2 regions of the Gordonia sp. HS-NH1 genome follow, and region 2 is predicted to be linked to the other one. Evidence: predicted binding sites of a transcription regulator. Region 2 holds the regulator's gene; the other holds the start of a gene.
What was found. Region 2 encodes LexA, which represses DNA repair genes until DNA is damaged. Its sites were predicted from a motif close to CGAACANNTGTTCG; they were not measured.
Positions count from the first base shown of each region.

Region 1: a site for LexA is predicted at 2,806-2,819, ahead of AMD30_RS02550 (DUF222 domain-containing protein). Genes of this name have one in related genera too.

Region 1 covers NZ_LIYC01000002.1:159,723-165,299, forward strand. The annotation lists gene AMD30_RS02540 (TPR repeat region-containing protein) at 1-1,070, opposite strand, end outside; gene AMD30_RS02545 (hypothetical protein) at 1,070-1,378, opposite strand; gene AMD30_RS02550 (DUF222 domain-containing protein) at 1,475-2,734, opposite strand; gene AMD30_RS02555 (ArsR/SmtB family transcription factor) at 2,926-3,270, shown strand; gene AMD30_RS02560 (SRPBCC domain-containing protein) at 3,270-3,749, shown strand; gene AMD30_RS02565 (dihydrofolate reductase family protein) at 3,746-4,381, shown strand; gene AMD30_RS02570 (RsmB/NOP family class I SAM-dependent RNA methyltransferase) at 4,397-5,577, opposite strand, start outside.
Region 2 covers NZ_LIYC01000002.1:302,307-307,883, forward strand. The annotation lists gene hrpA (ATP-dependent RNA helicase HrpA) at 1-303, shown strand, start outside; gene nrdR (transcriptional regulator NrdR) at 277-768, opposite strand; gene AMD30_RS03205 (LysM peptidoglycan-binding domain-containing protein) at 868-1,407, opposite strand; gene lexA (transcriptional repressor LexA) at 1,675-2,379, shown strand; gene AMD30_RS03220 (phosphoenolpyruvate--protein phosphotransferase) at 2,357-4,066, opposite strand; gene AMD30_RS03225 (DeoR/GlpR family DNA-binding transcription regulator) at 4,217-4,987, shown strand; gene pfkB (1-phosphofructokinase) at 4,984-5,577, shown strand, end outside.

The sequences.
Region 1 (5,577 bases), 140 kb from region 2:
GAGTGCGCGCCTGAGTCCGGAACCGTCAGTCGTCCCCTACTCGCAGCAGCTTCGGACAGCGCGTCCCGGATCGGCGCCGGGAGTTGACTCATCCCGCCGGTCACGAACGGGGCATCCGTCCCCCAGATCTCGGCGAACACGTTCGAGTCTGTCTGGCCGGTCCGCAGATGTCGGTTTCCCAGCAGATACACGCCGTCAGCGAGACTCTGTTTCAAAGTCTCTCGCTCTGCGCCGGTGTACTTGTCGCCGAACGACTCCAGGGCGCCGAGGGACAGCGGCTGCCCTTGAGGTCCGCCACCCCAACTCGGTGTGTAAATCGCCTTCAGGTAGTCGAACTGCTCCTTCGGGATGACTGCGAAATCACCGCGGGCGAGTGCTGCTCGCTGCTCTGGGGTCAGGCTGGTCGCGCGGGAGAAACGGTCCTTCTGCTCGGTGGTGGCGGTGCCACTCATGATGGCCTGGACATCGATGCTCGCCTGGCCCGGTGAGTAGCTTGACGCGAGTGGCGCATTACCTTCGGCATCGCCAAAAGCTGCCGCGAGAACTCTCGCCCCGTTGCGATCGTCCTCACCCATCTGATCGGCCAGGGACTGGAGCGACAGCGTCGCCGTCTTCGCCTCCTCCGCTCGGGCGGCCTGAGCGTCGAGAATCGCGCGCTCCGTTGCGCTGCCCGCCTCCACGCCCTTCAGCTCGGCCGCATAGTCGCGGGTGTCGCGCACCGTCCAGTCGTCGGCAACGCTGAACTTGTCGCGTTCCAGGCCGAGCGCGCGGACCAGCGCCGTGGTGCGATTCGGACTGATCGCGGCCGACGTGTTTCGCAAGACGTTGGCGGCGTGCGTGAGGTCGGCCCCCAGTTTGTTGATCTCGGCTCGATCCGAGTCGGTGCGGCTCTCACACCCGAGTTGGGAGGCCCCCACCCATCCTCTGGAATCGCCGGCTCTCATCGGCGCTTCGGCCATCCGCTGGGTCAGACTCCCCAGGTCATTCACCGCCGTATCGAGCGCACTGGCCGCAGCATCGAGAGACATCAGGTCCCAGCCGTTGACGATGGAACGCGATGGACGCGACATCAGAATTCGCTGATCGCGCGGAAACCACTGGCGAGCGACTCCTCCGTGTCGGCGACTTCGCCGGCTGCCTGGTAGCAGGTCTGCGACACCAGGTCCATCCTCGCCGCCGCCCGGCCGAGCAGCGACCGGACGGTCTCGTCCTTGCCGGCGCACGCAGCCCCGATGGCCGAGGCCGGCATCGCGTTCGAGGCGTCGCCGAAAGCGGACTTCCCGGTCCACAGGGCGCGCGTCTCCGAGGAACACCGAGCCAGCGCATCTCCGACGCCCGTGATGACACCCAGTTCCTCGACACCAAAGCGCTCAGCCATACAAACCCCCGAGTTTGCAGCAATCCTCGTCGTGGCACACCGCCACGACGAACAACTTAGTACGACTCGGCCCCACCGTGCGTCGGTCATCCACACTCAGGAGGCGGCCAGTATCTGGATCAGCCGAGTCTCGACACCACTCCGCGCTGCCGGCGTGTGTCCGATCGCAGGCGGAGGCACGCTCCGATGTCGGGCCTCGGTCGGGGTGATCACGTCGATCACGCGCACCCCGTCGACGACTCTGACGTCGTAGAACCACCCGGGAGCCTCCTTGGCGCGGTTGTGGGTCACGCACGTTCCGTCGGCGTTGACCGCGCTGGTCGGGCCGTTGCGACGGTGCGGTCTGGCGTGGTCGATCTCGGCGACCGGCGCACCGCAGTACGGGGTCCGGCATCGTTGATCACGCAGGCGGATGTAACCGGCGAGTGAAGGCGGGAAGACACGCGATCGCGATTCCATCGTCACCAGCGATCCATCCGACGGTCGCGCATACAGGCGGCGAAGTGTCGACGCTGTCTCGCCCCCAGGTGTCACCGAATCGGCAACCAGGTGCCGCGCGACGGTCGCCGGGATGGGTCCATACCCGGGGACGTCCGCAGCCGAGTCGTCGAAACCCAACAGAGATTGCTCGGACATAACAAGATTCAGCGCGATCGGCGTCGGCTCGGCAATCGAGCGACCGGTGACACGCTCCACGAGAGTGTCGGCCATGACTTCTGCATGCGAGCGGTCATCGGAACCGCACACGGCGTCAGCGTGCTTCTTGAGCGCGGCGTACACCGCGATCCCGTCTGTCATCGGCAGAAGCGCCGAGAACTGCGTCATCAGGTCGGGCGCAGGCCGGACGGTAACGTGACGGTCCTTCTCCGCCTTGGCCTTCCGAGCCACGACCGCTTCAGGTTCCAACCCATAGGCATGAGACTTGGCCAGCACCTCGATCTCACGATCGGACACGCCGACCACCGCCACGGGATCACCGCAGATCCGACGGTCGATCTCTTCACGCGATTCGCGTGTCAGGTATGCGGTCTCACGCACCAAGATCGTCGCCCGCCACTCCGTGAGGACTCCTGTGGTGAGTGCCGCCAGGGTATGCGGCATCTCGTGCGCCAGCGCACGGGCGAACCCGAGGCACTGGCTTCCCTTGCGCGGCGAAACCTTCCGCGCCAAACCCACTTCGGCGGCCAGTCCACGACCACGTCTGCGCTCTGGGATGTTCCGTGAGGCTTCATCCGCTGCACGCAGGTCGTCGAGGTTTGCCGTCTCACGCACCTGAGCCGCCGTGCACGCCGACTTGATCTCCTCGAGGAGAGTGAGTCGGCTTACCGATTCCGCTTCGTCGAGGCCAACCGGCATCACCGACATACCATCAACGATCGATCGCAGATGGTCGGTTCCCAAGGAGGACTTTGTGTCCGGCCTAGCCTCGTTCATACATTCGATAGTACCGAAGTATGCGCGTTTCAGGAGGCACTTTCCACAGCACATCCAAAGATATTTTCACTTAGCCATTGAGATCAGTGACGGGATCTGCAACACTTAGCCATATGGCACATAGTACGGCCCCTTTGGACGACATCTTCGGCGCGCTCTCCGACCCGACGCGCCGCGCCGTCGTCGAGCGGCTGGGGCACGGACCGGCGAGCGTCGGCGAACTCGCCCACCCCTTCCCCATCACTCTGCCGTCCTTCATGAAACACCTACGCGTACTGGAGGACAGCGGGCTGGTTCTGACCAAGAAGGTGGGCCGCACGCGTATGTGCACGCTCGACCGACGCCGTCTACGTCGGTTGTCCACCTGGCTGGACCATCAGCGGACCGTCTGGACCGAACGCACCGACCGACTCGAACACTTCGTCACCGACACCGACACCGACACCGAGGAGACATGATGATCGACCCCGAACTGGACCTCACCCTGCACCGGGTGATCCGCGCTCCGCGACAACGTATCTGGGACGCGTGGACTCAACCCGATCAGTTTGCCAAGTGGTGGACTCCGGCCCCCACGGTCACCCGTGTCGACCGCCTCGAGCCCGCGCCCGGCGGTGCGCTCGTGACCCGGATGAGCGAGGACGGAACCACTTTCGTCCCGCACATGGATGCCGTCTTCCTCGTTGCGGACGTGCGCGAGCGTCTGGTGTTCACCAATGCCGTCGACAGTTCGTGGCGTCCCGCCGAACCAGCACCCGTCGCCATGACCGCAGAGATCACGTTCGCCGAGCATGCGGACGGAACCGAGTACAACGTCGTGGTGCGCCATCGCAGTCCGTCTGACCGTGACCGCCACGACGAACTCGGCTTCTACGACGGCTGGGGTTCGGTCACCGCCGCACTTGCCGAGCTCGTGGAACGCGAAGTCTCACAGTGAAGATCACCATCACGCAGTTCATCACACTCGACGGGGTCACCCAGGGTCCCGGTGCCACCGACGAGGACACCTCGAACGGATTCCTCGCGGGCGGTTGGCTGGTGCCTCACATGGACGAGCAGTTCATCCGCCAGGCGTCGCGGTGGCTCGATCTCGCCGACGGGCTACTTCTCGGACGGCGCACCTATGAGGCGTTCGCCCGCGACTGGCCCGCGATCACCGATCCCGACGACCCGTTCATGGTGCGGATGAACGGACTGCCGAAGTATGTGGTGAGCCGCTCACTCACCGAGACTGATCTGGCATGGCAGCCGGCGACACTGCTGGTCGACGACCCGATCGGCGCGATACGGGACCTGCGCACAGACTCCGACCGTGAGCTGCAGGTCCACGGAAGCGCGACGCTGGCGTCGTCGCTTCTCGAGGCGGGTGTCGTGGACACCCTGCGCCTCGTGGTTGCGCCCACCCTGTTGGGCTCCGGGCGAACGCTGTTCGGCCGCAACAGGGTCGGGACCGGCTTCCGACTGGCCGAACACCACGCCACGACCGGAGATCTGATGATTCTCGAGTACGAGGCGGTGGGACCGCCGGCGGTCGCGGACTACGCAGGAGCGAGCGCCGTGACCCGATAGACCGCGAGCTGGCGGCTAGTCCCGCGTCAACGCCGCCAGGAACATGGCGTCGGTGCCGTGGACATGCGGCCAGAGCTGTACGTGGGGGCCCTCGCCCAACAGATCCGGGCCCAGCTTGCCGACCGTCACGAGCGGGCGGGCATCGAGCTGGCGCGCGCCGTCGACCGACGCCACCACGTCGGCCACCACCGCGGTGGTCTCGGCCGGGTGCGGCGAACAGGTCGAATAGACCACGACGCCACCGGGTTTCACCAACCGTAGGGCCTCGGTCAGCAACTGCTTCTGCAGAACGACGAGTTCGTCGACGTCGGAAGCGGTCCGGCGCCAGCGGGATTCGGGTCGTCGGCGCAGCGAGCCAAGCCCCGAACACGGGGCGTCGAGCAGAATCCGGTCGTAACCGGTGTCGAGTCCGCTCGACCGTGCGTCGGCGACATGGATGGTCACGGGCAGATCGGACACGACCTTGCGGATCAGCCCGGCTCGATGCTCGGACACCTCGACCGCGTCGAGCCGGGCACCGTCGATCTCGGCGAGCGAACCGATGAGTGCGGCCTTCCCGCCGGGGCCGGCGCACATGTCGAGCCATCGCCCGCCGTCATCGACGACCTCGGCCACGGTCACCGCACGTGCGACGAGCTGACTGCCTTCGTCCTGCACGCCCGCGTACCCCTCGCGGATCGCCGCGACGTCACCGGGATCACCACCCGGGAGATACACGCAGTACGGGGAGAAGTCGCCGACCTCACCGTCGCTCGTGAGGGCGAGTTCTTCGGCGGTGATGAATCCGGGGCGGGCCACCAGATGCACCGGCGGTCGCTCGTCATCGGCGGCCAGCGCCGCCTGCAGTTGTCCCGCCGAGCCGCCGAGCGCATCACGGAACACCTCCGCGATCCATCTCGGATGCGCGTACTGGAAGGCGAGGTAACCGATGAGATCGTCCGCGGGTGACGGGGCGAGCTCGTCCACCCACAGGTCCTCGTCCTTCTGCGACACCTTGCGCAGCACCGCATTCACGAAGCCCGACGGCCCCATCCCGTTTTCCGCGCGCACCAGATCCACCGACGTCGACACCGCCGCGTGCGCGCCGACCCTCGTCCGCAACAACTGATAGGTGCCGAGGCGCAGGACGTCGAGGACAGTGCCGTCGATGTCGGCGACGGGCCGTTGGGCCGCGGCGGAGATCACTGCGTCCAGCA
Region 2 (5,577 bases):
GCAGCCACCGCCCGACGGCACCTGGAGAACCTGCCGCGCTACCTCGAAGGTGCGCAGGCACGTCTGGAGGCGCTGCCCGGGTCGGCATCGCGCGACCAGGCCGGTGTGGCGGTCATCGATCGAGTAGTCGAACGGTGGGCCCAACGACTCGAACAGGTGCCGGAACACCGACGGGCGATCGTCGACGACGAAGCGCAGTGGCTTGTCGAGGAACTACGCGTGGGATTGTTCGCCCAGCGTCTCGGTACCGCGTTTCCCGTCTCGGAGAAACGGGTCCTACGAGCTCTGGACCGGCTCGGCTGAGACGGTGTCGGCCCGCCCGCCGGACGCCGACTTCAGGTCGTCGATCTCGCGCTGGAAATCCTCCACCGAGTCGAACGACCGGTACACCGAGGCGAACCGCAGGTACGCCACTTCGTCGAGATCGCGGAGCGGACCCAGGATCGCCAGACCGACCTCGTTGCTGGGGATCTCGGCCGATCCGCTGGCGCGCACGGTGTCCTCCACCTGCTGGGCGAGCTGGGCGAGTGCGTCCTCGGCGACGTGTCGGCCCTGACAGGCGCGTCGGACACCGCGCATCACCTTCTCGCGACTGAACGGCTCGGTCACACCGTTGCGTTTGACCACGGCGAGCACGGCGCTCTCCACGGTCGAGAAACGGCGGCCGCACTCCACGCACGAGCGGCGGCGTCGGATGGCCTGCCCTTCGTCTGCGACACGCGAGTCGATGACCTTGGTGTCGTCGTTCTTGCAGAAGGGGCAGCGCATCGTGTCCTCACGCAGGTCGCGGGACGCTGGAACGCACCGAATCCGTGCGCCCCGCCGCTTCTCGGCCGGCCCCTGTGACATCGAGGATACCGCCCGGCCTCAGCGGTACCGGGGGGTGAGCAGGGGCTGGCCCACCTGCAGCGCACTCGTGGGCAGATCGTTCATCGCGACGATCTCGTCGATCACGATCTCGCGCGGCATCTCCGGCGCCACCCGGCCGGCGATCGTGCTCAGGGAGTCCCCCGCGCGCACGTGGACGACCTCCGCACTCACGGCGGCAGGGGTCATCGAGTCCGAGTAGTTCTGGCCGACGACGCCGAACACCCACACGACGAACGCCAGCCCGACGCCGGCGAGGACCGCCACCGCGGTGCGGCGACGGCGACGGAACACCGCGGCATCCGGCGCGAGAGGGCCCCGGCCCCTGGACCCCACCGCCGAGCCGCAGCTCGTGGCGCCGACACGCGGGGTCAGCGGTGACCCGCCCGCCGGACGGTTGCCTGCCGGCCGGTTGTCGACCGGGCGGCGACCGTCGGACAGCGGGGCACGGGTCCGGACGCGATCGGCGCGATCGGTACGCGCCCGAACGGTGTCGGGACGGTCGGTACGGACGGGAGCGACGAGAGTGTCGGTGCGCATGGTGCCCTCCGAGTGTTCGGTGCGAGATCCTCTGGGTGAGATCTTCTGGTGTGGTGTGTGGTGCTGTCGGTGTTCGAACTTCGATCAGGTGTTCGATGCACTGATGTTCGAATTTGTAGCACGGCGCACCGACAAAGTCTCGCGACACATCGAACAAATGTTTGAGGTGAGGGTCGCACTCCGCTAGGCTCGGACCCGGCTGAACATCCCCACCGGACATCCCACGGGCCATCTACCTGCACGTTCCGAAGACGAGAGGAACTGAACATGAGTGACACCGGCGACAGGCGCGGCCGAGCGCGGGGAGTCGACGACGAGGCCCCGATCGACGTCGCCGCCGCCGAGGCCTCACTCACCCCGCGACAGCTCGGGGTCCTGGAGGTGATCCGCCGCTCGGTTCGCGAGCGCGGTTATCCGCCCAGCATCCGCGAGATCGGCGACGAGGTCGGGCTCGCCTCGACATCGTCGGTCGCCCACCAGCTGCGAACGCTGGAACGCAAGGGCCTGCTCAAGCGAGATGCGAACCGGCCCCGCGCGGTCAACATCGCCCCGAGCGAGCCGCCGTCGCCGGAGACCCCCTCGGCCGGTCAACTACCCGAGCCGACCTTCGTGCCGGTCCTCGGTCGTATCGCGGCCGGTGGTCCGATCCTGGCCGAGGAGGCGGTCGAGGACGTGTTCCCGCTTCCTCGCGAGCTGGTCGGCGAGGGCTCGCTGTTCCTGCTGCGCGTCGTGGGCGAATCGATGATCGACGCGGCCATCTGTGACGGCGACTGGGTGGTGGTCCGGCAGCAGAACGTCGCCGACAACGGCGACATCGTCGCGGCGATGATCGACGGCGAGGCCACGGTGAAGACCTTCAAGCGTCAGGGCGCCAACGTGTGGCTGATGCCGCACAACGAACTGTTCGATCCCATCCCGGGCAACGACGCCGTGATCCTCGGCAAGGTCGTCACCGTGATGCGGCGAATCTGACCTCTCCGCCGACCGAACGGTCGAGCACTGCCGCGGCCGCTTCGCGCGCCGCGGCAGGATCGGACGTGGCCAGCGCGGCGTCGGCGGCAGCACGGCAGTCCTGTGTGGTCACCGCACCGAGCCTGGCCCCCACCGCGGCGGCCGCGGCGGGCGCACTGGACAGCGAGGTCACCCCGAGACCCACGAGGACGCAGGCGAGATTCGGATCGGCGGCCGCCTCACCGCAGACCCCGACCGGCTTTCCCTGTCGGACACCCGCGGCGGCAACACCCGCGATCAGGCTGAGCACGGCGGGTTGCCACGGGTCGGTCAGCCCGGCGAGATCGGCCGACATCCGATCGGCCGCCATCGTGTACTGCGTCAGATCGTTGGTACCGATGGACACGAAGTCCACCTCCGCGAGCACGGCCTCGGCGAGGATCGCCGCCGCGGGCACCTCGATCATGACCCCCGCGACCAGACCCCGACCCCGGACCTCCGCGGCGAACACCCGCGCCTCCGCCGGCGAGGCGATCATCGGCGCCATGACCCACGGCGCGACCTTCGAGCCGACGGCGGCCAGCGCGATCGCGTCGAGCTGATGTGCGCGGATCTCGGGATGCGCCAGGGCGATTCGATCCCCACGGACCCCCAGCGCCGGATTGGACTCGTCGGGATGCGTCACGAAGCGGAGCGGTTTGTCCGAGCCGGCGTCGAGGGTGCGTATCACCACCTTCCGCCCGTCGAAAGCACCGAGGACCTCACGGTAGATCCCGGCCTGCTCGTCCACCGACGGTTCGTCTGCGCGTTCGAGGAAGGCGAGTTCGGTGCGGAAGAGTCCGACACCCTCGACGGGGTGTCCGGCCGCGGCCCGTGCCGACGATCCGTCGGCGACATTGGCGAGCACTGACACACCCACGCCGTCGGCGGTGCGCCCCGGACCCGTCCAGCCGGCGACGACCTCGGCGCGTCGCCGGTCCTCCTCGACGCGTGCCCGGGCCGTGTCCGCATCGGGCTCGACCTCGATGCGACCGGTTGTTCCGTCGACGAGAACGGTTGTGCCGGGCTCGATCTCGGCCAGATCAGTGACCGCGACGACGCATGGGATCCCCAGCTGCCGCGCGATGATCGCGGTGTGACTGGTGGGGCCGCCCAATCGGGTGACGAGCGCGATCGTGCTCGCCGGGTCGAGGCCGGCGGTGTCGGCGGGCGCAAGATCGTCGGCGAGCAGCACCGACGGCACCTGCGGTGTCGGCACACCCGGCTCGGGCAGGCCGAGCAGTTCGGCGAGCACGCGGTCGCGGACGTCGTTGAGATCGGTGACCCGCTCGGCCATCAGCCCGCCGAGTTTGGTGAACACCGCCGCGAACTGCTCGGTGGCCGCGACGGCCGCGGCTTCGGCGGAGGCGCCCTTGGTGATGAGCGCCGTCGCGGAACCGATCCATCCCCGGTCCTCGGCCAGCCCCGCGGTCGCCGCGAGCACCTCCGCGGCCACCCCGGTGTTCTGGGAGGCGCGCGTGCGCAGTCGCGCAGCGACGGCCCCGGCAGCCGAGGCGAAGCGCGTCACCTCGTCGGCGCGGCGCTCCTCGGGGATCTCCACGCCGACGCCGAGCGTCTCCGGCGAGTGATCGGGCCGCTCGCCCGGCCACAGCGCCGGACCGTGCGCCAGTCCGCCGACCACCGGGGTCCCTGTCAGGATCTGCGCCATCGTCTTGCCTCTCACTCGACTATCGATGTGACCACCGTTACAAAAAGTGCTTGACTTGTCAACACAAACAGGCGTAAACACAATTACTACAACATCCAATCCCACACGCCTCAACAAGCGGGGTGGCTGGAACCTTCAGATCGGAGCGATGTGTACGCCGAGGAGAGACAACAGGCGATCGTCGACGAGGTGCGCGTCGCGGGGCGGGCATCCGTGGCCGCGCTCGCCGAGAAATTCGACGTCACCAGCGAGACCGTCCGTCGAGACCTCGCCGTTCTGGAGCGTGCCGGGCATTTGCAGCGTGTCCACGGAGGTGCCGTCCGCGCCGAGGTCATGCGGGCTCTGGGCGAACTCGGGATCGACGAGCGCGAGTCGAGCCAGATCGAACAGAAGACCGCGATCGGCCGCGCGGCGATCCGCTTCCTGCCGCCGGACGGCGGTTCCGTGCTCTTCGACGCCGGCACCACGACCTACCGCGCCGCCGAGGCCACCGCGCCGGATCGGAGACTCACCCTGTTCACCAACAGCCTGCCCATCGCCGGTCTGCTGGCCGGCACCCATCCCGACGGCCTCCATGCTCTCGGCGGACGCGTCCGCGGTCTCACCCAGGCCACCGTGGGCGTCGAGACGGTGGACGCACTCCGCCGGTTGCGCGTCACCACCGCGTTCCTCGGCACCAACGGTCTGAGCGAGTCCCACGGGTTGTCGACCCCCGACCCCGACGAGGCGGCGGTGAAGGCGGCGATGGTGGCGGCCGCACAACGCGTCGTGGTGCTCGCCGACAGCTCGAAGATGGACCGCGAAGATCTGTCCTCGTTCGCCGGGCTCGACGACGTCGACGTCCTCATCACCGACTCCGGGATCGACCCGGCCTTCTCGGCGGCCCTGTCCGCGCGCGGCGTCGAGGTGGTGATCGCATGATCGTGACGGTCACCGCGAACCCGAGCCTCGACCGCACCCTCGAACTCGGCGCACCGCTCGCCCGCGGCGAGGTGCAGCGTGCCGGCGTGGTCCGTACCGAACCCGGCGGCAAAGGTGTCAACGTGTCCCGCGTCGTCGCGGCCGCCGGTCTGTCCACCCGTGCCCTGCTCCCCGCCCGGTCGGGCGATCCGCTGCGCACCGCACTCGACGACCTCGGACTCCCCTACGACGCGGTGCCCGTCGACGGCGAGGTCCGCTCCAACATCACCATCGCCGAGTCGGACGGGACGACCACCAAGATCAACGCGCCGGGCGTCGCCCTGACGACGCAGGATCGCGAAGCACTCGTCGGACTCGTCCGCGCTCACGCCGACTCCGCGCACTGGGTCACCCTCTGCGGCTCGCTGCCGCCCGGCGTTCCCGATGACTGGTACCGCTCGATCGCCGACGACCTCGTCCTCGCCGGATGCCGGGTCGCGGTGGACACCTCCGGCGCTCCGCTCCGTGCCGTCGTCGCCGGTCGCGTCGACCTGATCAAACCCAACGAGGACGAGCTCGCCGAGCTGACCGGCGCCGACCCGGCCATACTC